2 regions of the Streptomyces griseobrunneus genome follow, and region 1 is predicted to be linked to the other one. Evidence: riboswitches for the same ligand, from Rfam matches in the RefSeq annotation. Region 1 holds a riboswitch; the other holds the start of a gene.
The links. Region 1 has a riboswitch for S-adenosylmethionine ahead of ACK8N7_RS27755 (aminotransferase class V-fold PLP-dependent enzyme). Riboswitches for the same ligand answer to the same signal wherever they lie in the genome.

Region 1 (11,881 bases):
CTCGACACTGGACTCACCGGCCAGGTCGAGATGGACGTACTCCACGACCTTGGAGGAGCGCGTCACGTCGAAGCGCGTGAGATTGCCGCACAGGGTGCAGCGCCAGCGGGTCCCGTCGGTCGGCAGGGGAACCGTCGTCATCGTTGCGTCCTCTTTCGTCGTCTGGCGGAGAGCGCGCCGGGCGCGCCGCCGCGTCTCTTCCTGTCGTACGTCAAGGATCTCGCGGTGCGCCGTCGAACTGCGGAATTCCTGGCGTAACCCTACGGCCTCGCGTATAGGCATCGGCACGGCGAGGCGCTCCGTCACGTTCTCCCCCGGTACGTCATGCTCTGTACATGATCGACGGGCGGCAGTTCGACTGGCGGGCCACGGCCGGGAAGGTCCGGGACAGCGCGGCGGGCGGGGCCCCGGTGACGTACGGGCTGATCGCCCTGTGCTGCGCGGTCTTCCTGATCAGCCCGCTCTCCGGGTTCGGCGGCGCCTCCTACGGGAGCCAGGACGCGCTGCTCGCCGCGCAGGCCGGGTACTTCGAGCGGTGGGGGGTGATCCCGGCCGAGCTGTGGGAGGGCTCGGCGCGCGCCCTGCTCATGCCGTTCACCGCGCTGTTCGTGCACGGCAGCTGGCTCCACCTGCTGGGGAACCTGCTCTTCCTGTACGTGTTCGGGGCGATGGCCGAGGAGCGCATGGGCCGGGTGCAGTTCGCCCTCTTCTACGTGGGGTGCGGCTACCTGGCCCTGGTCTGCTACGCGGCGGTGCACGCGGACTCCGGCCAGACGCTGGTCGGCGCGTCGGGCGCGATCTCGGCGGTGCTCGGCGGGTTCCTGTACCTGTTCCCCAAGGCCCGGGTGACCAGCCTGTTCCCGTTCCTCTTCTTCCTGCCGCTGCGCTTCCCCGCCTGGATCGTGCTGGTCTTCTGGTTCGGGCTCCAGTGGGCGGCGGCCCAGGCCGCGGACGCCGGGCCGGGGGTGGCGTATCTGGCGCATGTGGCGGGGTTCGCCGCCGGGTTCCTCTACGCCTGGGGGCGGTATGGGCGGAGGGCTAGAGTGAAGGTTCCAGCCACGGCGACCGAGGGAGACAGACAGCCGTGATCACCGCGATCGTGCTCATCAAGACCAGCGTGGACCGGATTCCGGAGATCGCCGAGGCCATCGCCGCGCTGGACAGTGTCAGCGAGGTCTTCTCCGTCACCGGCACCTACGACCTGATCGCCATGGTCCGGGTCGCCCGCCACGACGACCTCGCCGATGTCATCCCCGGCCGGATCAGCAAGATCCCGGGCGTCGAGGGCACCGACACGCATGTGGCGTTCCGTACGTACTCCCAGCACGACCTGGAAGCGGCGTTCGCCATCGGCCTGGACGCGTAGGGCCACACCTTTCGGCCGGGGAGGGGCAGTGCGCCCGTCCCCGGCCGAGGTGTTTCCGTACGTCCGTCCTCAGACCTGGGCGGCGGTGCCCCGGTCCGGGACGCAACGGCCGTCCTCGGTGCGGTACTTCCACTGGGCGCCCTCGCTGACCAGCTCGGAGACCGCGCGCAGGAACCGCTCGATGTGCTCGTCCGGGGTACCGGCGCCGAAGCTGACCCGGATCGCGTTGAGGGACCGCTCGCCCGGCTCGGCCTCGGGGGCGCCGCACTCGCCCGGATCCTGCGGGTCGCTGCCGAGAAGGGTGCGCACCAGCGGGTGGGCGCAGAAGAGGCCGTCGCGGACGCCGATGCCGTACTCCGCGGAGAGGGCGGCGGCGAAGTGCGAGCTGTTCCAGCCGCGCACCACGAAGGAGATGACGCCGACCCGGGGGGCGTCGTCGCCGAAGAGCGAGAGCACCTGGACCTCGGGGACCGCGGCGAGCCCCTCGCGGACCCGGCTCACCAGCTCCTGCTCCCGGGCGACCAGGTTGTCGAAGCCCGCCTCGGTCAGGGCCTTGCAGGCGGAGGCGATGGAGTAGACGCCGATCACGTTGGGCGAGCCGGCCTCGTGGCGGGCGGCCGTGGTGTGCCAGTCGACGTCCACGCCGCCGTCGGCGCGCCGGGCGACCTTGCGGGAGGCGCCGCCGCCGGCGAGGTACGGCTCGGCCGCCAGGAGCCAGTCGGAGCGGCCGGCCAGGACGCCGGATCCGAAGGGCGCGTACAGCTTGTGGCCGGAGAACGCGACCCAGTCGACGTCCAGTTCGGCGATGGAGACGGGGTGGTGCGGGGCGAGCTGGGCGGCGTCCAGGACGATCCGGGCACCGTGCGCGTGGGCGGCGGCGGCCAGTTCCTTCACCGGCCACAGCTCGCCGGTCACGTTGGAGGCGCCGGTGACGCAGACCAGGGCGGGGCCGTAGGGGTCGCGGTCGGCGAGAGCGCGCTCCAGGGTCTCGACGGCCTGGGCCGGGGTGCGGGGTGCGTTGAGGTAGGTGACCTGGGCATCGCGCCAGGGCAGCAGAGAGGCGTGGTGCTCGGTCTCGAAGACGAAGACCTGGCAGCCGGCCGGGATCGCGGCGGCCAGCAGGTTGAGGGAGTCGGTCGTCGAGCGGGTGAAGACCACCTGGTCGTCCGCGCGGCAGCCGAGGAACTCCGCGACGGTGCGGCGGCTGTTTTCGAAGAGGTCGGTGGAGAGCTGCGAGAGGTATCCGGCGCCGCGGTGGACGCTGCCGTAGTACGGGGCGTACGCGGCGACGTCGTCCCAGACCCGCTGGAGGGCCGGGGCGCTGGCGGCGTAGTCGAGCGCGGCGTAGGTGACTTCACCGCCGGTGACGAGCGGAACGGTGACATCCTGGCCCAGAACGGGCAGCGGGGCACAAACCGACGGGTCGATGGCAGCGGTGGAGACAGGCATGGCGAACTCCCGTAAAAGGCAGGCGAAATCCGTGCGCCGGCGGGTACGCGGCAGCGCAGGAGAAGGAAGGAAAAGGGTGCGCTGAAGGAGGGCGTTCAGCCAAGGGCACGAAAAGCCCTGGGACGAGCCCTAACGCATTCGCTTGCTCACAAGAGGCTCCCTAGGGACCAGGACCCCGGGGGCTGGCGTCCACTGGACGCCGAGGGGCCCGCGCTTGCCGCAGACCTCGCTGCCTACGGCCTGGTCTTCACCCGGGGCACCCCGCCACGGACGGAGGGTTGCCGGACAGCGGGCCGGGGCCGTAGTCGCTGTCACTCATGACCTGCGCAGCATCTTGCCATATGTATGCAGACGCGCAAGGGCGCAGTCCGGCATCCGGACTGCGCCCTGCGTCACACTCTGCGTCCCTCAGGCGTTACTGGCCGCCACCCACCGGTCCAGGGCCCGTTTGGCCGCCCCGGAGTCGACGGCCTCGGCCGCGACGAGGATCTTCGCCGCGATCTGCTCGGTCAGCGTGCCCGGTCCCGGGTCGAGCGCGACCAGCGCCGCCGCCGAGTTGAGCAGCACAGCCTCGCGTACCGCGCCGCCCTCGCCGTCCAGCAGGCGGCGGGCCACATCGGCGTTGTACGAGGCGTCGGCGCCGCGCAGCGCCTCGACGGGGACCAGCGGGAGGCCGACGTCGCGCGGGTCGAAGGGCTCCTCGCGCACCGTGCCGTCACGGACCACCCAGACCCGCGAGGTGGCGGTGGTGGTCAGCTCGTCGAGCCCGTCGTCCCCGCGGAAGACCAGCGCCGAGTTGCCGCGTTCCGCGAGGACGCCCGCCACGATGGGCGCCATCCGGGCGTCGGCCACCCCGATTGCCTGGGAGCGCACCTGGGCCGGGTTGGTGAGGGGGCCCAGGATGTTGAACGTGGTCTGCGCCCCGAGCTCCCTGCGGGCCTTGGCGGCGTACCGCAGGGCGGGGTGGAACTTCACGGCGAAGCAGAAGGTGATGCCCGCCGCCTCGGCGACCTCGACCACCCGTTGCGGGGTCAGTTCCAGGTTGACGCCGAGCTTCTCCAGTACGTCGGACGAGCCGCTCGCCGAGGAGGCGGCCCGGTTGCCGTGCTTGACGACCTTGGCGCCGGTCCCGGCGATGACGATCGCGGACATGGTCGAGATGTTGACCGTCTTGGCGAGGTCGCCGCCGGTGCCGACGATGTCGACGGTGCGGCCCGGCACATGGATGGTGTTGGCGTGCGCGTACATCGCGCGCACCAGACCGGTGACCTCCTCGACGGTCTCGCCCTTGGCCCGCAGCGCCACCGCGAAGCCGGCGATCTGCGCGTCGGTCGCCTCGCCGCTCATGATGCGGTCCATCGCCCAGGCGGTCTCGTCGGAGGAGAGGTTCTCGCCGCGCAGCAGGGGGTTCAGCAGGCCGGGCCAGGAACGGTCCGCCACGCTGTCGCCGCCGCTCGGGGTCACAACGTTCATGGTCCGCTCCAGGGGGTCCACAGCCGGTAAAGAGTCGGCTCCACCCTATCCAGCCGCCGGGACCGCGAAGAGCCCCGTCCATCGAATGGACGGGGCTCCCGCTGTGGCGAACAGTTCGGACGATCAGTGGTGGCCGTGGCCCTCGCTGATCTCCTTGTACTCCTCCGCGGTGGGCTTGGCGATCTGGTTGTCCTCGCCGAAGTAGCCCTTGCTGAGCTTGGCCCGGACCTTCTGGACCGGGGAGATCTTGCGCTTGACGCCGTTCTCGTCGACCTCTGGGCCGAGCTCGACCGGCTTGTACTGCTCGTGCGCGGTGAGCGTGTGCAGCTGCCCCGGGGAGAGCGGCTCGTGGATCTCCACGAACTCACCGTGCGGCAGGCGCTTGATGATGCCGGTCTCGCGACCGTGCAGCACCTTGTCCCGGTCACGGCGCTGGAGGCCCAGGCAGATCCGCTTCGTGACGATGAACGCGATGACCGGTCCGGCGAAGAAGAAGATCCGGACGAACCACGAGATGGCGTTCAGCGACAGATGGAAGTGCGTGGCCCACAGGTCGTTACCACCGCCGACGAGGCCGATGAAGTACGCCGTGATCCAGGCGACGCCGAGAGCCGTACGGGTCGGGGCGTTGCGCGGGCGGTCCAGGATGTGGTGCTCGCGCTTGTCCCCGGTGATCCAGGACTCGAGGAACGGGTAGACCGCGGGCAGCGAGAGCACCAGGCCGAAGAGGACCAGTGGGATGAACACACCCAGGTTGAGCGTGTGACCCCAGAAGACGATCTCCCAGCCCGGCATGACACGGACCAGACCCTCGGCGAAGCCCATGTACCAGTCGGGCTGGGCGCCGGTGGACACCTGGTCCGGGCGGTACGGGCCGAGCGCCCAGATCGGGTTGATCGTGGCGATGGCCGAGATGATCGCGATGATGCCGAAGACCAGGAAGAAGAAGCCTCCGGCCTTCGCCATGTAGACCGGCAGCAGCGGCATGCCGACGACGTTCTTGTTGGTCCGGCCGGGACCCGCGAACTGCGTGTGCTTGTGGTAGAAGACCAGGATCAGGTGGGCCACCAGCAGCCCGAGCATGATGCCCGGCAGCAGCAGGATGTGGATCGAGTAGAACCGGGCCACGAAGTCGTGGCCGGGGAACTCGCCGCCGAACAGGAACATCGAGATGTACGTACCGACGATCGGCACGGACAGGATCGCGCCCTGGGTGAAGCGGACACCCGTACCGGACAGCAGGTCGTCCGGGAGGGAGTAGCCGGTGAAGCCGGTGAACATGCCCAGCACGAAGAGCAGGAAGCCGAACAGCCAGTTGACCTCGCGCGGCTTGCGGAAGGCGCCCGTGAAGAAGACGCGCATCATGTGCACGAACATGCCGGCCAGGAAGATCAGCGCGGCCCAGTGGTGGATCTGCCGCACGAGCAGACCACCGCGGACCTCGAAGCTGATCTTCAGCGTGGAGGCGTAGGCCTCCGACATCCGGATGCCCTGCATGGGCTCGTACGGGCCGTGGTACACGACCTCGTTCATGCTCGGCTGGAAGAACAGCGTCAGATACACACCCGTGAGGATGATGATGATGAAGCTGTAGAGCGCGACCTCACCGAGCATGAAGGACCAGTGGTCCGGGAAGATCTTGCGCATGTTGGCCTTGGCCAGGCCGTAGATGCCGAGCCTGCCGTCAGCCCAGTCGGCGACCCGCTCGCCCGCGGGTGCCTTGCGCTGTCCCGCCTGGCCGGCGGGCGGGTTGGTTGTCTCAGTACTCATCCGCGCTCCCAGAAGGACGGGCCGACGGGCTCGTCGAAGTCACCGAGCGCTTCGAGGTTGCCCTCGCTGTTCACACCGATCCGCAGCTGCGGAAGCGGGTGGCCGGCCGGACCGAAGATGACGCGGGCGCCGTCGGAGAGGTCGAAGGTGGACTGGTGGCACGGGCAGAGCACGTGGTGTGTCTGCTGCTCGTACAGGCTGATCGGGCAGCCGACGTGGGTGCAGATCTTGGAGAAGGCGACGATGCCCTCGTGGGCCCAGTCGCGCTGGCGCTTGTCCTTGATGTCGTCCGGCTCGATGCGGATGATCATCAGGGCCGCCTTGGCGATCTGCGACTGGAAGTCGTGCGCGTCCTCCTCCAGGCCCTCGGGCATGGCGAAGGTCAGCGAGCCCACGGCGACGTGCTCGGGGCGCAGCGGCTCCATCGTGTTCATGTTGACGAGCAGCTTGCCCTTGGCCCACAGGGTGGACCGGAGCTTCTTCTCCGGCAGCGGACCGAGGTCGCGCAGCAGCACCACACCGGAGAGCGGCACCAGGGCCAGCGCACCGAAGAGGGTGGTACGGATGAGCTTGCGACGGCCCAGCGCCGACTCCTCGGCACCGGCCGCGAAGTCGGCCAGGACCTGGGCCTTGACCTCGGGCGTCGCCTCGATCGGGTGGCGGTCGGCCGGGACCTCGACGTCGGACATCAGGGTGCGCGCCCAGTGGACGGCGCCCGCGCCGATGAAGAAGAGGGCGAAGCCGAGCGTCACTCCCAGGGAGAAGTTGAGCGCGCTCACATGGCCGAAGGGCCAGATGTAGACGATCTTGTCCACCGGGAAGATGACGTAGGCGGCGATGAAGCCCACCGTCGACAGCATCGAGAGGACGAACATGAACGCGACGGCCCGCTCGGAGCGGTTCGCGGCGCGTTCGTCGAGGTCCTGGATGCGCGGCTTGTGGGCCGGCAGCCCCGGGTCGGCGAACGGGTCGTCCGTACCCTCCACCGCGCCGTGCGCGGTCTCCTGCACCACGGGCAGGTTGTCTTCTGGAATCTGTTGGCTACTCATGACTTCTTGGCCTTAGCGGTGTGGGCCGCGACCCAAATGGCGATGGCGACGAGGGCGCCGAGTCCGAAGATCCAGGCGAACAGGCCTTCACTGACCGGACCCAGACCGCCGAGCTCGAGGCCACCGGGGCTCGCCGTCTCCTCGCCGTTCACGGTCTGGATGTACGCGATGATGTCCTTCTTCTGCTGCTCCGGCATCGTCGTGTCGGGGAAGGAGGGCATGCTCTGCGGGCCGGTCTGCATGGCCTCGTAGATGTGCTTCGGGCTCACACCTTCGAGGTCAGGGGCGTATTTGCCCTTGGTGAGAGCACCGCCCTTGCCCGTGAAGTTGTGGCACTGGGCGCAGTTGTTGCGGAACAGTTCGCCGCCCTTGGCGACGTCCGCGCCGGCCGGGTCGACCTGCTTGTCGGTCGGCGTGATCGGACCGGCGCCGAGCGACGCGACGTACGCCGCGAGCTGGTCGATCTCCGCCTGTGTGTAGATGACCTTCTTCTTCGGTACCTGGGCGCCCGGCTGCTGCGCGGGCATACGGCCCGTACCGACCTGGAAGTCGACGGCGGCGGAGCCCACGCCCACGAGGGACGGCCCGTCGGTGGTGCCCTGACCGCCGGTTCCGTGGCAGCTGGCGCAGCCTACGGTGTAGAGCTTCTTGCCCTCGTCGATGGCGAGGGACTGGGCGGTTTCATCGGCCTGCGCCTTGCCCGCAGGCGCAAACGCGGCGTACAGCCCCCCGGTAGCCGCCAGCGCGAGGAGTAGTACGACGACCGCCGCCAGCGGATGGCGTCGTCGTGCGGAGAGCTTTTTCACGGATTACCCCGGTGTCAGGATCTTCTGCGTCGATGGTGGGTGGGTGCGAGCCCGGTTACTTGATCATGTAGATCGTTGCGAACAGGCCGATCCACACCACATCCACGAAGTGCCAGTAGTAGGACACGACGATGGCTGCGGTGGCCTGGTCGTGGGTGAACCTCTTGGCTGCGTATGTCCTGCCGAGTACCAGCAGGAAGGCGATGAGGCCGCCCGTCACGTGCAGGCCGTGGAAGCCGGTGGTCAGGTAGAACACCGAGCCGTACGGGTCGGACGACAGGGAGAGCCCCGCGTCCTTGACCAGCTCGGTGTACTCCAGGACCTGGCCGCCGATGAAGATCGAACCCATCACGAAGGTGATGATGAACCAGGTGCGGAGCTTCTTCACATCGCCCCGCTCGGCGGCGAAGACGCCGAGCTGGCAGGTGAGTGAGGAGAGCACCAGGATCGTGGTGTTCGTGGCCGAGAACGGGAAGTTCAGATGACCGGCCATCTCCTTCCAGTAATCGGGTCCCATCACCGATCGCAGGGTGAAGTACATCGCGAAGAGGGCCGCGAAGAACATCAGCTCGGAACTCAACCAGATGATGGTTCCGACGCTGGTGAGGTTCGGCCGATTGACCGACGGGTGCGCGTGCCCGGTTTCTACTGTCGTTGCTGTCGCCACGACCGACATTATGTCGGTCGCTTATCCCGCCCTCACTCCGGGGGGTGCCGTTCGGTGTGTCAGTCCCGTGTGTCCTGCCCGAACGGCCCATCGAATCGGTGTCCTTACCGGTGCTGACGGCCGGTCGGGCGGAGTACGATCCGCGCATCGGTTCATGCCCCGAGAGCCCCGAAGACACAGATGTCACGGAGGAACAATGCAGGCGACCGCCACGGTCCTGGTCTACAGCGACGACGCCAACATCCGCGAGCAGGTGAAGCTGGCGACCGGCCGCAGGCCCGCCGCCGACGTGCCACCGGTGCGGTTCCTGGAGTGCGCGACGCTTCCGGCCGTCCTGGCGGCGCTGGACGCCGGCGGGGTCGACGTCTGCGTCCTGGACGGCGAGACGGCTCCCATCGGCGGCATGGGCGTCTGCCGGCAGATCAAGGACGAGATCTTCCACTGCCCCCCGGTCCTCCTGCTGATCGGCCGCCCGCAGGACGCGTGGCTGGCCACCTGGAGCCGGGCGGAGGCCGCGGTGACGCTGCCGGTGGACCCGGTGGAGTTCGCCGACGCGCTGGCGGCGCTGCTGCGCGCCCGGCTCGCCGTGGAGGCCTGAGAAGGCCCTGTGAGCCCGTGAGGAGCGCCCCGCACTGCGGGGCGCTCCTTCTGTGCCCCGTCAGACGTGCGGGCGCAGCCGTGCGGCCTGGAGCGTCTGCGGGCTGTCCGGCACCCCTTCGTTGAGGGCGCTGCCCTTCTGCCACTTCTCCCAGGAGAGGTTCCAGTCGCCGAACCCGTTGTCGAACGGCGTCATGGTCTCCCCCGCGCTGCCGACGACCTTCACGATGTCGCCCTGGCGCACGGTGTCGAAGAACCACTCGGCGTTGCCGGTGCTCATCCCGGTGCAGCCGTGGCTGACGTTGGCGTTGCCCTGGGAGCCGGTGGACCAGGGCGCGGCGTGCACGTACTCGCCGCTCCAGGTCACCCGGGTGGCCCAGTAGACCGGCAGGTCGTACGACTCCGACGAGCCGGCCGCGATGCCGATGCTCTCCCCGCGCATCCGTACGAACTGCTCCTTGGCGAGGATCACCTTGACGCCGTTGCGGGTGGAGAAGCCGGGCTTGCCGGTGGTGACCGGAATGGTATTGATCACTTCTCCGTTGCGCAGGACCGTCATGGTGTGGGTCGAGGCGTCGGTGAGGGCCTCGACCCGGTCGCCGGTGGTGATCTTCAGGGGCTTGGCCTCGGCCCCGTAGAGGGCGTTGGTCACCTTGATGCCCGTGAGGTTGGAGCGGACCTCGACGGTGGCGTTGGCGGGCCAGTACTCCTGGGGCCGGTAGTGGAGATTCTTGTCGTCGACCCAGTACCAGGCGCCGGTGACGGCCGGGGTGGAGCGGACCTTCAGGGCGCGCTCGACGGTGGCCCTGGAGGCCTTGCCGGTGACCGGAGCGCTGAGTTCCGCCGTGATGGGCTGTCCGACGCCGTAGGTGCCCGTCTCCGGGCCGAAGGCGACCTTCAGCAGCTTCTTGGGCGAGGAGGTGTCGAACGAGAGCGTACGGGTGCCGGGAGCGCCGTCCCCGTTCTCGGTGGAGACCCTGACGGTGTATCCGGTGCCGGCGGCCAGCGGGGCGGTGGAGCGCCACCGCCTGCCGTCGGCGGAGAGCTCGCCCGCCAGGTGGCGGCCCCCCGTGTCCACGGCGCTCACGTCGGTGATGCGGCCGTCGTCACCCTTGACGGTGACTTCCAGTGGTTTGTCCGGGTCGGCCTTCTGGTTCTTGGACGGGCCGTTGAAGGAGACCTGGTCGCCCGCGTCGTACGGCTTCGTCGAGAGCGGGTGGCCGTCGGGCGAGCCACAGGCGGTCGCACCCGCTGCGAGGGTCACGACCAGCAGGGTGCAGCTCACTACGGTGCGCATGCGCGGCGTGTGGTTCATACAGCCCACGCTAAGAAGATTCATCCGTTCCAGCGCGTTCTGTGACTGCAAACGAGCGAAGGGCCCGTGTCGCCTACTGCGACGCGGGCCCCTCGTGGGGTAGTGCGGTGTCACCCACCGGCGGGTGTCACTGGGTGCGGTTCTCACCCCGGTAGTACTCGAAGACCCAGCCGAAGAGGCCGATCAGGAGCAGCGGAGCCGAGAAGTACAGCAGCCACCAGCCGAATACGACGCCCATGAAGGCGAAGGCGCCACCGACGGCCAGGGAGAGCGGCTGCCAGCTGTGCGGGGCGAAGAACCCCAGCTCGCCCGCCTCGTCGGCGACATCGGCTTCCTTGTTGTCCTGGGCCATGGCGTCGACCCGGTTGGCCGTGAAGGCCAGGTAGAAGCCGATCATGACCGAGAGCCCGAAGGCCAGGAAGAGTGCCGTGGTGCCGACCGGCTCCTTCGACCACACGCCGTACACGACGGCCATGCCGAGGATGAAGACGCTCAGCCAGATGAACAGCTGTCCCTGGATCTTCACTTGCCTGCCTCCTTGCCGCCGGCGAGGGCCTTGTCCGACTCGGAGTGGTGCTCAAGCTGTTCGAGCGCCGCGATCTCCGGGTGGTGCAGGTCGAACGCCGGGGATTCGGAGCGGATCCGCGGCAGGGTGATGAAGTTGTGGCGCGGCGGCGGGCAGGAGGTCGCCCACTCCAGCGAACGGCCGTAACCCCACGGGTCGTCGACCTCCACCTTCTTGCCGTACTTGGCGGTCTTCCAGACGTTGTAGAAGAACGGAAGCATCGACAGGCCGAGCACGAAGGAAGCGATCGTGGAGATCGTGTTCAGCGCGGTGAAGCCGTCGGCGGCGAGGTAGTCCGCGTAACGACGCGGCATTCCCTCGGCACCGAGCCAGTGCTGCACCAGGAACGTGCCGTGGAAGCCCACGAACAGCGTCCAGAAGGTGATCTTGCCGAGCCGCTCGTCCAGCATCTTGCCGGTGAACTTCGGCCACCAGAAGTGGAATCCGGAGAACATCGCGAAGACCACGGTGCCGAAGATGACGTAGTGGAAGTGCGCGACGACGAAGTACGAGTCCGAGACGTGGAAGTCCATCGGCGGCGAGGCCAGGATGACGCCGGTCAGACCACCGAAGGTGAAGGTGATCAGGAAGCCGACGGCCCAGAGCATCGGTGTCTCGAAGGACAACGAGCCCTTCCACATCGTGCCGATCCAGTTGAAGAACTTCACCCCGGTCGGCACCGCGATCAGGAACGTCATGAACGAGAAGAACGGCAACAGCACGCCGCCCGTCACGTACATGTGGTGCGCCCACACCGTCACCGAGAGACCGGCGATGGCGATCGTCGCGGCGATCAGACCGATGTAGCCGAACATCGGCTTGCG
Region 2 (11,881 bases), 2.6 Mb from region 1:
CCTTCCCTTCTGTGCGGTTGACGACCGTTATGACCAACTGGTGCGTGCATAACAGGAGTTATTCCTGCGACTGGTGTTCACCAGGTGAACACCAGGGGCATCATGTCCCGCTGCTGAACCGGTACGCATGATTCCGACTTACCGCGCAAAGTTGGCTGGATAGCGCGAGCGGGGAGGACGGGCACCGGGCCGCCCGGCCGTACGGCGGTCCGCCGACCCTGTCGGCATGTGCAGTCGCACACCGGCGAGGCCAGGCAGGGCAGTGGAATGGACCAATGGCTGTACGTGGCGGCCGGACCCGGCGGTGAGCTGCCCGTAGATCGAACGTCCTTCTGCGGAACGGGAGAACCGGTCGGCCGCACTCCCCGGGCCGCCGCCGCTGTCCACGAATGGCCACAGCGCCACCGGCATCGGCATCGGCATACGCGCGAGAGTTCGCCCTGCCGAAGAGCCCGCAGAGGGAAGAGCGGAAGAGTGCTGCAAGTAAACATTCGGCCAAGCCGACCACCGTCGACGAGTGCGCGAACCACCGTCCGCCGTCGAAGACCTGGGTCGCGGTGATCGTCCCGGCGTCGTTCCTGCCGTCGTGGTCCGCGAAGAGGATCCGCGTACGCCCGATCTCCGCCGGCGCGGGCACACCGTCCACATGGGCGCGGAGCGCTTCCCGCGCGATCAGCTCGCGCTCCTTCTCGTTGGCGCGCTGCTGGGCGGGGCTCTCGCCGAAGCAGTGCCAGACGGTCTGCCCCTTCTCGGCGCGCGTGTCACGGCAGTCCATCCGCGCAGCCGTCATGGCCGTCCGCCCCCGTTCGCATGCCGCCCGCGTCCCCCGCGCGCGTGACAACCGTGCCCGCATTGTCCCGGGGGCGCCGGGCCCTGGGATGCCACGCACGTCACAGAGGTGTCGCACGCACGCCACAGGGGCGGCACCCCCCGTGAAGGAGGTACCGCCCCTGTGGGACGTACGCAGAACTTCGATCAGCCGGAGACCGGGGTCCCCGCGGCGGATCAGAAGTCCATGTCACCGCCCGGCATGCCGCCCTGAGCGGCCGCGCCGGCCTTCTCGGGCTTGTCGGCGATGACGGCCTCGGTGGTGAGGAAGAGCGCGGCGATGGACGCGGCGTTCTGCAGAGCGGAGCGCGTGACCTTCGCCGGGTCGATGATGCCCTCGGCGATCATGTCGACGTACTCGCCGGTCGCGGCGTTGAGACCGTGACCGATCGGCAGGTTGCGGACCTTCTCCACGACGACGCCACCCTCGAGACCACCGTTGACGGCGATCTGCTTGAGCGGGGCCTCCAGCGCAAGCTTCACGGCGTTGGCGCCGGTCGCCTCGTCACCCGTGAGGTCGAGCTTGTCGAAGACTGCCGAGGCCTGGAGCAGAGCCACGCCACCACCGGCGACGATGCCCTCCTCGACGGCGGCCTTGGCGTTGCGCACCGCGTCCTCGATGCGGTGCTTGCGCTCCTTGAGCTCCACCTCGGTGGCGGCGCCGGCCTTGATGACGGCCACGCCGCCGGCCAGCTTCGCGAGGCGCTCCTGGAGCTTCTCGCGGTCGTAGTCCGAGTCGGAGTTCTCGATCTCGACACGGATCTGGTTGACGCGACCCTGAACCTGGTCGCTGTCACCCGCGCCGTCGACGATCGTGGTCTCGTCCTTGGTGATGACGACCTTGCGGGCCCGGCCGAGCAGGTCCAGGCCGGCGTTCTCCAGCTTGAGACCGACCTCCTCGGAGATCACGGTGCCACCGGTGAGGATGGCGATGTCCGCGAGCATGGCCTTGCGGCGGTCGCCGAAGCCCGGAGCCTTGACGGCGACGGACTTGAACGTGCCCTTGATCTTGTTGACGACCAGGGTGGAGAGCGCCTCGCCCTCGACGTCCTCGGCGATGATCAGCAGGGGCTTGCCCGACTGCATGACCTTCTCCAGCAGCGGGATCAGGTCCTTGACGCTGGCGATCTTCGAGTTGACGATCAGGAGGTACGGGTCGTCGAGCGACGCCTCCATACGCTCCATGTCGGTGGCGAAGTAGGCCGAGATGTAGCCCTTGTCGAAGCGCATACCCTCGGTGAGCTCGAGCTCCAGACCGAAGGTCTGGGACTCCTCGACGGTGATGACGCCTTCCTTGCCGACCTTGTCCATCGCCTCGGCGATCTTGGCGCCGATCTCGGTGTCGGCGGCGGAGATGGAGGCCGTCGAAGCGATCTGCTCCTTGGTCTCCACGTCCTTGGCCTGCTCCAGCAGAGCGGCGGAGACGGCCTCGACGGCCTTCTCGATGCCCCGCTTGAGGGCCATCGGGTTGGCGCCTGCGGCGACGTTGCGCAGACCCTCGCGAACGAGAGCCTGAGCCAGAACGGTGGCGGTGGTCGTACCGTCGCCGGCGACGTCGTCCGTCTTCTTGGCGACCTCCTTGACCAGCTCCGCACCGATCTTCTCGTACGGGTCCTCGAGCTCGATCTCCTTGGCGATGGAAACACCATCGTTGGTGATCGTGGGCGCGCCCCACTTCTTCTCGAGGACGACGTTACGGCCCTTGGGGCCGAGGGTGACCTTGACGGCGTCGGCGAGCTGGTTCATCCCGCGCTCGAGACCGCGCCGTGCCTCCTCGTCGAACGCGATGATCTTGGCCATGTGAAGTGGTCCTCCCGGACAGGGGTGGATTCTCCGGACCGAGAGGCGCCCGCGACGGACGGCCTGCCTGCGTGGTGGTTCCTTGCCCCACCGCGCCTGCGGGCCTCACCGGCCCGGTCCAAGTTTCTGTCACTCTCACCTGGAGAGTGCTAACGCCAATGATTAGCACTCGACCCCTGCGAGTGCAAGCGTCCCCCTCGGATGCGGCCCGGATGGGGCCCGGATGGGGACAGCGCGGTCACACCGCGCCGGGCCACGCGCCGGGGCGCACGTAGGGCCCGACCCCCTGATCCGGGGGTCGGGCCCTACGTGCGTGAGTAGTGACGTCGGACGGCCGCGCCGAGCTCAGCCGACGGCGAGCTTGACCATGTCGGCCTGGGGCCCCTTCTGGCCCTGCGAGATCTCGAATTCAACTCGCTGACCCTCTTCGAGGGTGCGGTACCCGTCCATCTGGATCGCGCTGTAGTGGACGAAAACATCCGCACCACCGTCGACCGCGATGAAGCCGTACCCCTTCTCCGCGTTGAACCACTTGACGGTGCCCTGAGCCATGCCTAACTCCCCTATAACTGGCCCTTGCACGGGACCGCACTTCGCGGGCCCGGGTCGGAACTCACCCTCCGACAGGAGAGGGTGTGCGGCGCCGCAGCGCGTCGACCGCGGCCGAATGTATCCGCCCAACTGCCCTCTGCAACAGGTCAATCGGACGAGAATTCTGGGCACAGGCGAACGCCCGAATATGTGGGATTGCTGAGATTTACGGGCAAGTCGGGCCAGGCAAAGGCCACTTATGCCACAAGGGGTTCACGTACTTTGGCTGCTTCTTATCGGGGCCGGGCGCATTCTCATATGCGGGCGGCACACGCAGCGAAGGGGGCTTCCCCAACTCTACCGTGCTCAACCATGCAGAATTGCCCCCTCCGCTCTGTGTGGCGGAGGGGGCAACTGCGTTCAGGAGAGGGCGCGGCGGCCCCCGGAGAAGTTCAGCAACCGCCGGCCACGGCCGGGATGATCGAGATACCGGCGCCGTCGGGCGTGACCGTCTCCAGGCCGCCCTCGAAGCGCACGTCGTCGTCGTTGACGTACACGTTGACGAAGCGGCGCAGCTTGCCCTGGTCGTCCAGGACGCGGGCCGCGATGCCCGGGTGGTCCTTCTCCAGGGACTCGATGACCTCGGAGAGCTTCGTGCCCTCCGCCGGGACCTCGGCCTGGCCGCCCGTGTACGTGCGGAGGATGGTGGGGATACGGACCTTGACGCTCATGGTGGGTGCCCTTCTTGCTTCGGAAGCGGACTCGGACCCGGTGGGTCAGGCGGAGGCGAGGCCCGCGGCGCGGAACGCGTCCAGGCTCGGCTTGATGGTGGCCGTCGCCTGCGAGGTCGCGGAGACCGCGTCGAGCGTCTTGAGCCCGTCACCGGTGTTCAGGACGACGGTGGTGAGCGTCGGGTCGATCACACCGGCCTCGATCAGCTTCTTCGTCACGCCGAGCGTCACCCCGCCCGCGGTCTCGCCGAAGATGCCCTCGGTGCGCGCCAGCAGCTTGATCGCGTCGACGACCTGCTCGTCGTTCACGTCGTCCACCGCGCCGCCGGTGCGGCGGGCGATGTCGAGGACGTACGGGCCGTCCGCCGGGTTGCCGATGGCCAGGGACTTGGCGATGGTGTTCGGCTTCTGGGGGCGGACCACGTCGTGGCCGGCCTTGAAGGCGGCGGAGACCGGGGAGCAGCCCTCGGCCTGGGCGCCGAAGATCTTGTACGGCCGGTCCTCGACGAGGCCCAGCTTGATGAGCTCCTGGAATCCCTTGTCGATCTTCGTCAGCTGGGAGCCGGACGCGATCGGGATGACGATCTGGTCGGGCAGCCGCCAGCCGAGCTGCTCGCAGATCTCGTACGCCAGGGTCTTGGAGCCCTCGCCGTAGTACGGGCGCAGGTTGACGTTGACGAAGCCCCAGCCCTCGCCGAGCGGGTCGCCGATGAGCTCGGAGCAGAAGCGGTTGACGTCGTCGTAGTTGCCCTCGATGCCGACCAGCTCACCGCCGTACACCGCGGCCATGACGACCTTGCCCTGCTCCAGGTCGTGCGGGATGAAGACGCAGGAGCGCAGTCCGGCGCGGGCGGCGGCGGCGCCGACGGCACCGGCCAGGTTGCCCGTGGAGGAGCAGGAGAGGGTGGTGAAACCGAAGGCGCGGGCGGCCTCGACGGCGATCGCGACGACACGGTCCTTGAAGGAGTGCGTCGGGTTGCCGGAGTCGTCCTTGACGTACAGACCGCCGGTGACGCCCAGCTCACGGGCGAGGTTGTCGGCCTTGACCAGCTTGGTGAAGCCGGGGTTGATATTGGGCTTCTCGGCGACATCGGCGGGGACCGGAAGCAGCGGGGCGTAGCGCCAGATGTTGTTCGGGCCGGCCTCGATGCGCTTGCGCAGCTCTTCCGGGTCGCCGGCGGGCAGGTCGTACGCCACTTCCAGTGGCCCGAAACAGGACGCACAGGCGAAAAGGGGGCCGAGCTCGAAACGCTCGCCGCACTCGCGGCAGGAAAGCGCCGCGGCGGGACCGAGGTCGACAGAAGAAGTCGTGTTCTCTGCAATGGTCTGAACAGCCATGATGGCGGAGGCCCTTTCTCCTCATCTTCCTTGCGACGCATTTCGCCACAAGACGGAATTGGCACCTTCCCCACCGTGACCTCGCGGTCGGTAGGAGGGTTGCCGGGACTTCAACGGGCCGTTCCCTCAGTCCCTCTGGATGAGCTCTGTGGCACTGAATCTTCGATCCAGGCGTTTGTGTACCGACGGACCCCGACATGCGACGGTCATCCGCGTTGTTCAAGACTGTAACCGAAGGACCGGACGGTTGAGATAGTCGTCCGACCGGCGAGATGGATCACACACAGCTCACACGCAGGGAGTTCAGACCGTGCTCGAAGAGGTGGAACGCTGGCTGACCAGGCGTTCCTGGTCGTCCGCCGACCGCCCGCTGGACCGGCTCACCGACGCCCGGGACGCCGAACCGCACCGCACCTCGGTGAGCGTGGTGCTGCCCGCGCTGAACGAGGAGGCCACGGTCGGCGCGATCGTGGCGACGATCCGGCGGGAGCTGATGGAGAAGGTCCGGCTGGTCGACGAGCTGGTCGTGATCGACTCCGGTTCCACCGACGCCACCGCCGCCGTCGCGCGGGCCGCGGGCGCCCGGGTGGTCCACCGGGACGCGATCCTCCCCCGGATCCCGGCCCTGCCCGGCAAGGGCGAGGTGCTCTGGCGGTCGCTCCTGGTGACCAGCGGCGAGATCGTCTGCTTCATCGACGCCGACCTCAAGGACTTCTCCGCGGACTTCGTCTCGGGGACGGTCGGCCCGCTCCTCACCGACCCGACCGTGCAGTTCGTCAAGGCGATGTACGACCGTCCCTTCGGTGACAGCGCCGGTCAGGGCGGTCGCGTCACCGAACTGGTGGCACGCCCCCTGCTCAATCTGCACTGGCCGCAGCTGGCCGGCTTCGTGCAGCCGCTGGGCGGCGAGTACGCGGTGCGGCGCTCGCTGCTGGAGCGGCTGCCGTTCCCGGTCGGTTACGGAGTGGAGCTGGGGCTCCTGGTGGACGCCCTGCACACCGTGGGTCTGGACGCGCTGGGCCAGGTGGACGTCGGGGTGCGGCGCCACCGCCACCAGGACGGGCAGGCGCTGGGCCGGATGGCGGCGGCGATCTACCGCACGGCGCAGCTGCGGCTCTCCCGGGGCCATCTGGTGCGGCCCGCGCTGACGCAGTTCGAGCGGGGCGAGGAGGGGTTCGTGCCGCGCACCCACGCGGTGGACACGGAGGAGCGGCCGCCGATGCGGGAGATCGCGGAGTACGCGGAGCGGTGGGCGGCGTGAGGCGCGCGGTGCTCCGGCGGCCCTGAGGCTTACGCGGGTGCGGTGGGCCGCATGAGGCTCTGAGGCGTTTGGCGGCTTCCCTTACGGGCTAGGTTCCGCTACATGGTCTCCGAGCACGCACCCTCCTCCACTGCCCAGGTTCTCGTCGCGTCCAACCGCGGCCCGATCACGTACACGCTCGGTGAGGACGGGACGCTCGACGCCAAGCGCGGCGGGGGCGGTCTGGTCTCCGGGCTGAGCGCCGTCGACGACAAGCTGTGGGTCTGCGCGGCCCTCGGCGACGGCGACCGCGAGGCGGTGCGGCGCGGGGTCGGTGAACCGGGCGTACGAATGCTCGACATCGACGCCGAGGTGCACGCCGACGCGTACAACGGCATCGCGAACTCGGTGCTGTGGTTCGTCCACCACCTGCTGTACCAGACGCCCGTCGAGCCGGTCTTCGACGCGGAGTTCCGGCGCCAGTGGGCCTCCTACGAGACGTACAACCGGGCCTTCGCCCGGGCGCTCGCCGATGAGGCGGGCCCCGGTGCGGCGGTCCTCGTGCAGGACTACCACCTGGCGCTGGTCCCCGGGATGCTCCGCGAGCTGCGCCCGGACCTGCGGATCGGCCACTTCTCGCACACCCCCTGGGCACCGGTGGACTACTTCCGGCTGCTCCCCGACGACATCGGTGAGCAGCTGCTGCGCGGCATTCTCGGCGCGGACCGGGCCGCGTTCCTGACCCGGCGGTGGGCCGACGCGTTCATCAGCTGCTGTACGGAGATCCTCGGCGGGACGGGGAGGACCAGGATCGGGGTGCACGGGCTCGGGGCGGACGCGGACTTCCTGCGGCGGCGCTCGCACGAGGCGGACGTCGACGAGCGCATGGAGGCGCTGCGGGAGCAGGTGGGCGAGGGCCGGAAGACCATCGTCCGGGTGGACCGCACCGAGCTGTCCAAGAACATCGTGCGCGGCCTGCACGCGTACCGGGCGCTGCTGGAGAGCCACCCGGAGTGGCGCGAGCGCGTGGTCCATGTGGCCTTCGCCTATCCCTCGCGCCAGGACCTCGCGGTCTACCGGGACTACACGGCGGCGGTGCAGACCCTGGCCACGGAGATCAACGGGGCGTACGGCACGGAGAGCTGGACGCCGGTCGTCCTCCACGTCAAGGACGACTTCGCCCGCTCGCTCGCCGCGTACCGGCTGGCGGATGTGGCCCTGGTCAACCCGATCCGGGACGGCATGAACCTGGTCGCCAAGGAGGTCCCCGTCGTCTCCGACCACGGCTGCGCGCTGGTGCTGTCGCGGGAGGCGGGGGCGTACGAGGAGCTGGGCGAGGACGCGATCGTGGTGAACCCGTACGACGTGGTGGGCACGGCCCAGGCGCTGCACGAGGCCCTGTCGATGAGCGCCGAGGAGCGGACGGGCCGCACGAAGCGGCTGGCCGAGGCGGCGACGGCGCTGCCGCCGCAGCAGTGGTTCCTGGACCAGCTGGAGGCGCTGCGGCAGGAGTGAGGGGCTTCTCTTCCGGTACGGCTCGGAGCTGATCGGCCAGGGCCGCCAGGAAGCTCAGAGCTGCTCGGCCAGGGCCGCCAGGAAATCGACCACGGCGGCCGGGCCCGGCACCAACAGGTCAGCGCGCTCGGCCAGTTCGGGCACCTCGGCGCTGCCGCTGCACACCAGCAGCCCCGGGATGCCGTCCGCGCCCTCGCCGCGCAGCTTCTCCACCGCGGCGAAGGCGGCGAGGTCCCCGAGGTCGTCGCCCGCGTACAGCACGGACTCGGCGTCGACCTCGGCGACGTACGTGGCCAGGGCGACGCCCTTGTCCATGCCCGGCGGGCGCAACTCCAGCACCTGCCGGCCCGGTTCGAGGATCAGCCCGTGCAGCGCGGCCAGCTCGCCGAGAGGGCCGCGCAGGGTCTCGAAGGCGGCCTGCGGGTCCTCGGCGCGGCGGGTGTGGACGGCGACGGCCTGCCCCTTCTCCTCGACCCAGGTGCCGTGCCAGGAGTCGAACTCGTGCAGTACGCCGGGGAGTTCGGCGCGTGCGGCGGCGACGCCGGGGTGCGGGGCGGGGGCGTTCACGGTGCCGGTGGCGGCGTCCCAGCGCTCGGCGCCGTAGTGGCCGAGGACCACGAGGCGGTCGAGGCCGGGGACGCCCGCGAAGCCGCCGTAGCGCACGGCGACGCCTGCGGGGCGGCCGGTGATCACGGCGACGGAGGCGACCTTCGGGGCGAGCGCGGCGAGCGCCTCCACGGCGCCGGGGTGGGCGCGGGCCCGCTCGGGGTCGGGGACGATGTCGGCGAGCGTGCCGTCGAAGTCGAGGGCGATGACCGCGCGGTCGGGCCGGGCGAGAATGGCCTCCAGGCCCTCGCGGCCGGCCGGGGTGGTCGGGGTCGGGATCGGCGGCTGTGCGGAGTGGCTGCCCATGGGGTGAGCCTAGCGGGGTACGGCCGAACCCGGGGCGCGAGCCCACCCGGGGGTTCGGTGGCAGGGCCCCCGACGTGGGCGGTCAGCGGCGGTCGCGCCTGGCCTCGCGCAGCCGGCGCAGACGGTTCACCGTGACCGGATCCTCCCGCAGCGCCCGCTCGTCCTCGATCAGCGCGTTGAGGAGCTGGAAGTAGCGGACCGGGGAGATCCCGAGCTCCTCCCGGATCGCCCGCTCCTTCGCCCCGGGCCCCGCCCAGGACCTCCGCTCCAGCGCGAGCACGGCCCGCTCCCGCGCGGACAGCTCACGGGCGGCAGGCGCGGGCCCGGCAGGCTCGGACGGCTCAGGCCCGGCGGGCGCGGGCTCGGCGTCAGGGGCGGTCATAGAACCAACCTAACCGCGCCCGCCTACTCCGCGCTCTCCGCCTTCGTCGCCTCGGCCGCTATCGCCCCGAGCACCCGCTCCGGGCTCCCGCCGGGCGCGACCGCGTCGCCGATGTTCGTCTTGATCGCCTCGCTCACCGTCGCCCAGGACGTCTTGCCGAACGGGGGCAGCTGGGAGTTGGGCAGCGCCGCCAGGAACTCGCGGAGCTCCGCGTGCTTGGCGTCGGTCTCCATCTCGGCGGACGCGCTGCCGGTCACCGGGAGCAGGTCGTACTCGTCGGCGAAGGCGAGCACGTTCTCGTCCGAGTAGGCGTAGTCGAAGAACTCTCCGATCGCCTTGCGGTTGCCGTTCTGCTTGAAGCCCATCATCCAGTCGGCGACGCCCATCGACCCGTTGGTCGGCCCCTCGGCGCCGGGCAGCGGCACCATGCCGACCTTGACGCCCTTGGCCTCGGCCTCCTCCATCAGCGTGGGGTGGCCGTTGAGCATGCCGACATCGCCGTTGGTGAACGCCTCGAACGCCTTGGCGCGGTCCAGCTTGCCCGGCTCGACGGGACCGGTGAGGCCCTTGCCGACGAGGTTGTCCCGCAGCCAGCTGAACGTGGCGATGTTCTGGGCCGAGTCGATGTCGTACAGGCCGACGTCGTCGACGTAACCACCGCTGTTGCTGAGCAGCCACATCAGGGTCTCGGCCTGGGACTCCTCCTGGCCGAGCGGCAGGGCGAAGGGGTACTCGACGCCCTTCGCCTTGAGCGCGGTGGCGTCCTTCTGGATGTCGTCCCAGGTCTCGGGGGCGTCGAGACCCGCCTGGCCGAAGAGCTTCTCGTTGTAGAAGAGCAGCCGGGTGCTGGCGACGAACGGGAGCCCGTACAGCGTGCCGTCGACCTTGCCCGCGTCCGTGAGGGTGGGCAGGAAGTTCGCCTGGGTGCGGATGGAGAGCATCTGGTCGGCGCTGTAGAGCTTGCCGTCCTTGGCGTAGTCGGCGTAGGCGCCGATCTGGGCGATGTCGGGGGCCTTGCCCGCCTTAACCATCTCGGCGACCTTGCGGTCGACGTCCTTCCAGGAGTAGACGCTGACATCGATCTTGATGCCGGGGTGCTCCTTCTCGAAGCCCGCCGCGACACCGCTCCAGTACTTCTCGGAGCTGTTGGCCGCACTGTTGCCGTAGTCGGCGGCTACCAGTTTCAGGGTGACGTCGCCCGTGCCGCTGTCACCACCGCAGCCCGACAACGTTGCCGTCATACCCAGCGCGGCCACCACCGCGGTCAGAACCGTAAAGCGCCGCTGCACAGCCTCGCCCATCCTCGTCTATCACCTGGCTCACGGACGATGGCGTCGCGTCGCCGTGCGGACCTCTCGCCGGTCGGCCACGGTGCCGCCACCCGTCCTGCCACCATCCGGATGAACTGCGATTTTCCCCCACCGCCGAGGGGAGGTCTACACCACCGGCGTATCGCTTCGGCAACATATACGGACCTCGGGGGCCACAACTGGCTTACGTGCTCTGGCAGTCGGGACCCCGAACCCGTATCTTGGTCCAGACCATTGACCCGGCAGACCCTTGGCCCAGGTGCCCATTTCGTGGCTTTACGACAGGAAACAGTCACCCTTCACTCGTTCATCGTTTTGTATGGGTGCGCAACAAACCGCGCTAGTGGACTAGACCTTTTAGGGGTCGGCGGGCGAAACTGTCTCTCGTGAGACATGTCATCGCCCTCGATGTGGGCGGCACCGGAATGAAGGCCGCGCTGGTCGGGACCGACGGCACGCTGCTCCATGAGGCGCGGCGGGCCACCGGCCGGAAGCGCGGCGCCGACGCGGTCGTCGAGACCATCCTCGCGTTCGCCGCGGATCTGCGCGCCTACGGCGAGGAGCACTTCGGCGAGGGCGCGGTCGCCGCCGGCGTCGCCGTGCCCGGCATCGTCGACGCCGAGAAGGGGATCGCGGTCTACGCCGCCAACCTGGGCTGGCGCGACGTACCGCTGCGCGCCCTGCTGGGCGAACGGCTCGGCGGGATCCCGGTCGCCCTCGGCCACGACGTCCGCACCGGTGGGCTCGCCGAGGGCCGGATCGGGGCGGGCCGGGGCGCCGACCGCTTCCTGTTCGTGCCGCTGGGCACCGGGATCGCCGGGGCCATCGGCATCGGCGGCACCATCGAGGCGGGCGCCCACGGGTACGCGGGCGAGATCGGCCACATCGTGGTCCGCCCCGACGGCCCGGACTGCGGCTGCGGCCAGCGCGGCTGCCTGGAGACCCTGGCCTCCGCCGCCGCGGTGACCCGGGCCTGGGCCGCCGCCTCCGGCGACCCCGAGGCGGACGCCGCGGACTGCGCCAAGGCCGTCGAATCGGGCGACCCGGCGGCGATCGCCGTCTGGCGGGACGCGGTCGACGCGCTCGCCGCGGGACTCGTCACCGCGCTCACCCTGCTGGATCCCCGCACGCTCATCATCGGTGGCGGTCTCGCCGAGGCCGGGGAAACCTTGTTCACACCACTGCGTGCGGCCGTCGAGGAACGCGTCACGTTCCAGAAGCTGCCCCACATCGTCCCGGCGGCCCTCGGGGACACCGCCGGATGCCTGGGCGCGGGGCTGCTCGCCTGGGATCT

Region 2: linked by a shared signal. The riboswitch ahead of thrC (threonine synthase) and the one ahead of ACK8N7_RS27755 (aminotransferase class V-fold PLP-dependent enzyme) in region 1 are both predicted to bind S-adenosylmethionine.

Annotation. Positions count from the first base shown of each region.
Region 1 covers NZ_CP177080.1:6,091,316-6,103,196, reverse strand. The annotation lists gene ACK8N7_RS27770 (hypothetical protein) at 1-141, opposite strand, end outside; gene ACK8N7_RS27765 (rhomboid family intramembrane serine protease) at 336-1,088, shown strand; gene ACK8N7_RS27760 (Lrp/AsnC family transcriptional regulator) at 1,085-1,366, shown strand; gene ACK8N7_RS27755 (aminotransferase class V-fold PLP-dependent enzyme) at 1,436-2,815, opposite strand; SAM riboswitch class IV at 3,021-3,138, opposite strand; gene trpD (anthranilate phosphoribosyltransferase) at 3,224-4,288, opposite strand; gene qcrB (cytochrome bc1 complex cytochrome b subunit) at 4,412-6,058, opposite strand; gene qcrA (cytochrome bc1 complex Rieske iron-sulfur subunit) at 6,055-7,107, opposite strand; gene qcrC (cytochrome bc1 complex diheme cytochrome c subunit) at 7,104-7,913, opposite strand; gene ctaE (aa3-type cytochrome oxidase subunit III) at 7,969-8,589, opposite strand; gene ACK8N7_RS27725 (DNA-binding transcriptional response regulator) at 8,777-9,178, shown strand; gene ACK8N7_RS27720 (L,D-transpeptidase) at 9,239-10,492, opposite strand; gene ACK8N7_RS27715 (cytochrome c oxidase subunit 4) at 10,620-11,018, opposite strand; gene ctaD (aa3-type cytochrome oxidase subunit I) at 11,015-11,881, opposite strand, start outside.
Region 2 covers NZ_CP177080.1:3,504,911-3,516,791, forward strand. The annotation lists gene groL (chaperonin GroEL) at 1,006-2,628, opposite strand; gene ACK8N7_RS15870 (cold-shock protein) at 2,974-3,180, opposite strand; gene ACK8N7_RS15875 (MoaD/ThiS family protein) at 3,612-3,890, opposite strand; gene thrC (threonine synthase) at 3,936-5,228, opposite strand; SAM riboswitch class I at 5,247-5,374, opposite strand; gene ACK8N7_RS15885 (glucosyl-3-phosphoglycerate synthase) at 5,539-6,489, shown strand; gene ACK8N7_RS15890 (alpha,alpha-trehalose-phosphate synthase (UDP-forming)) at 6,592-7,983, shown strand; gene otsB (trehalose-phosphatase) at 8,038-8,895, opposite strand; gene ACK8N7_RS15900 (DUF3263 domain-containing protein) at 8,978-9,277, opposite strand; gene ACK8N7_RS15905 (ABC transporter substrate-binding protein) at 9,301-10,578, opposite strand; gene ACK8N7_RS15910 (ROK family protein) at 10,974-11,881, shown strand, end outside.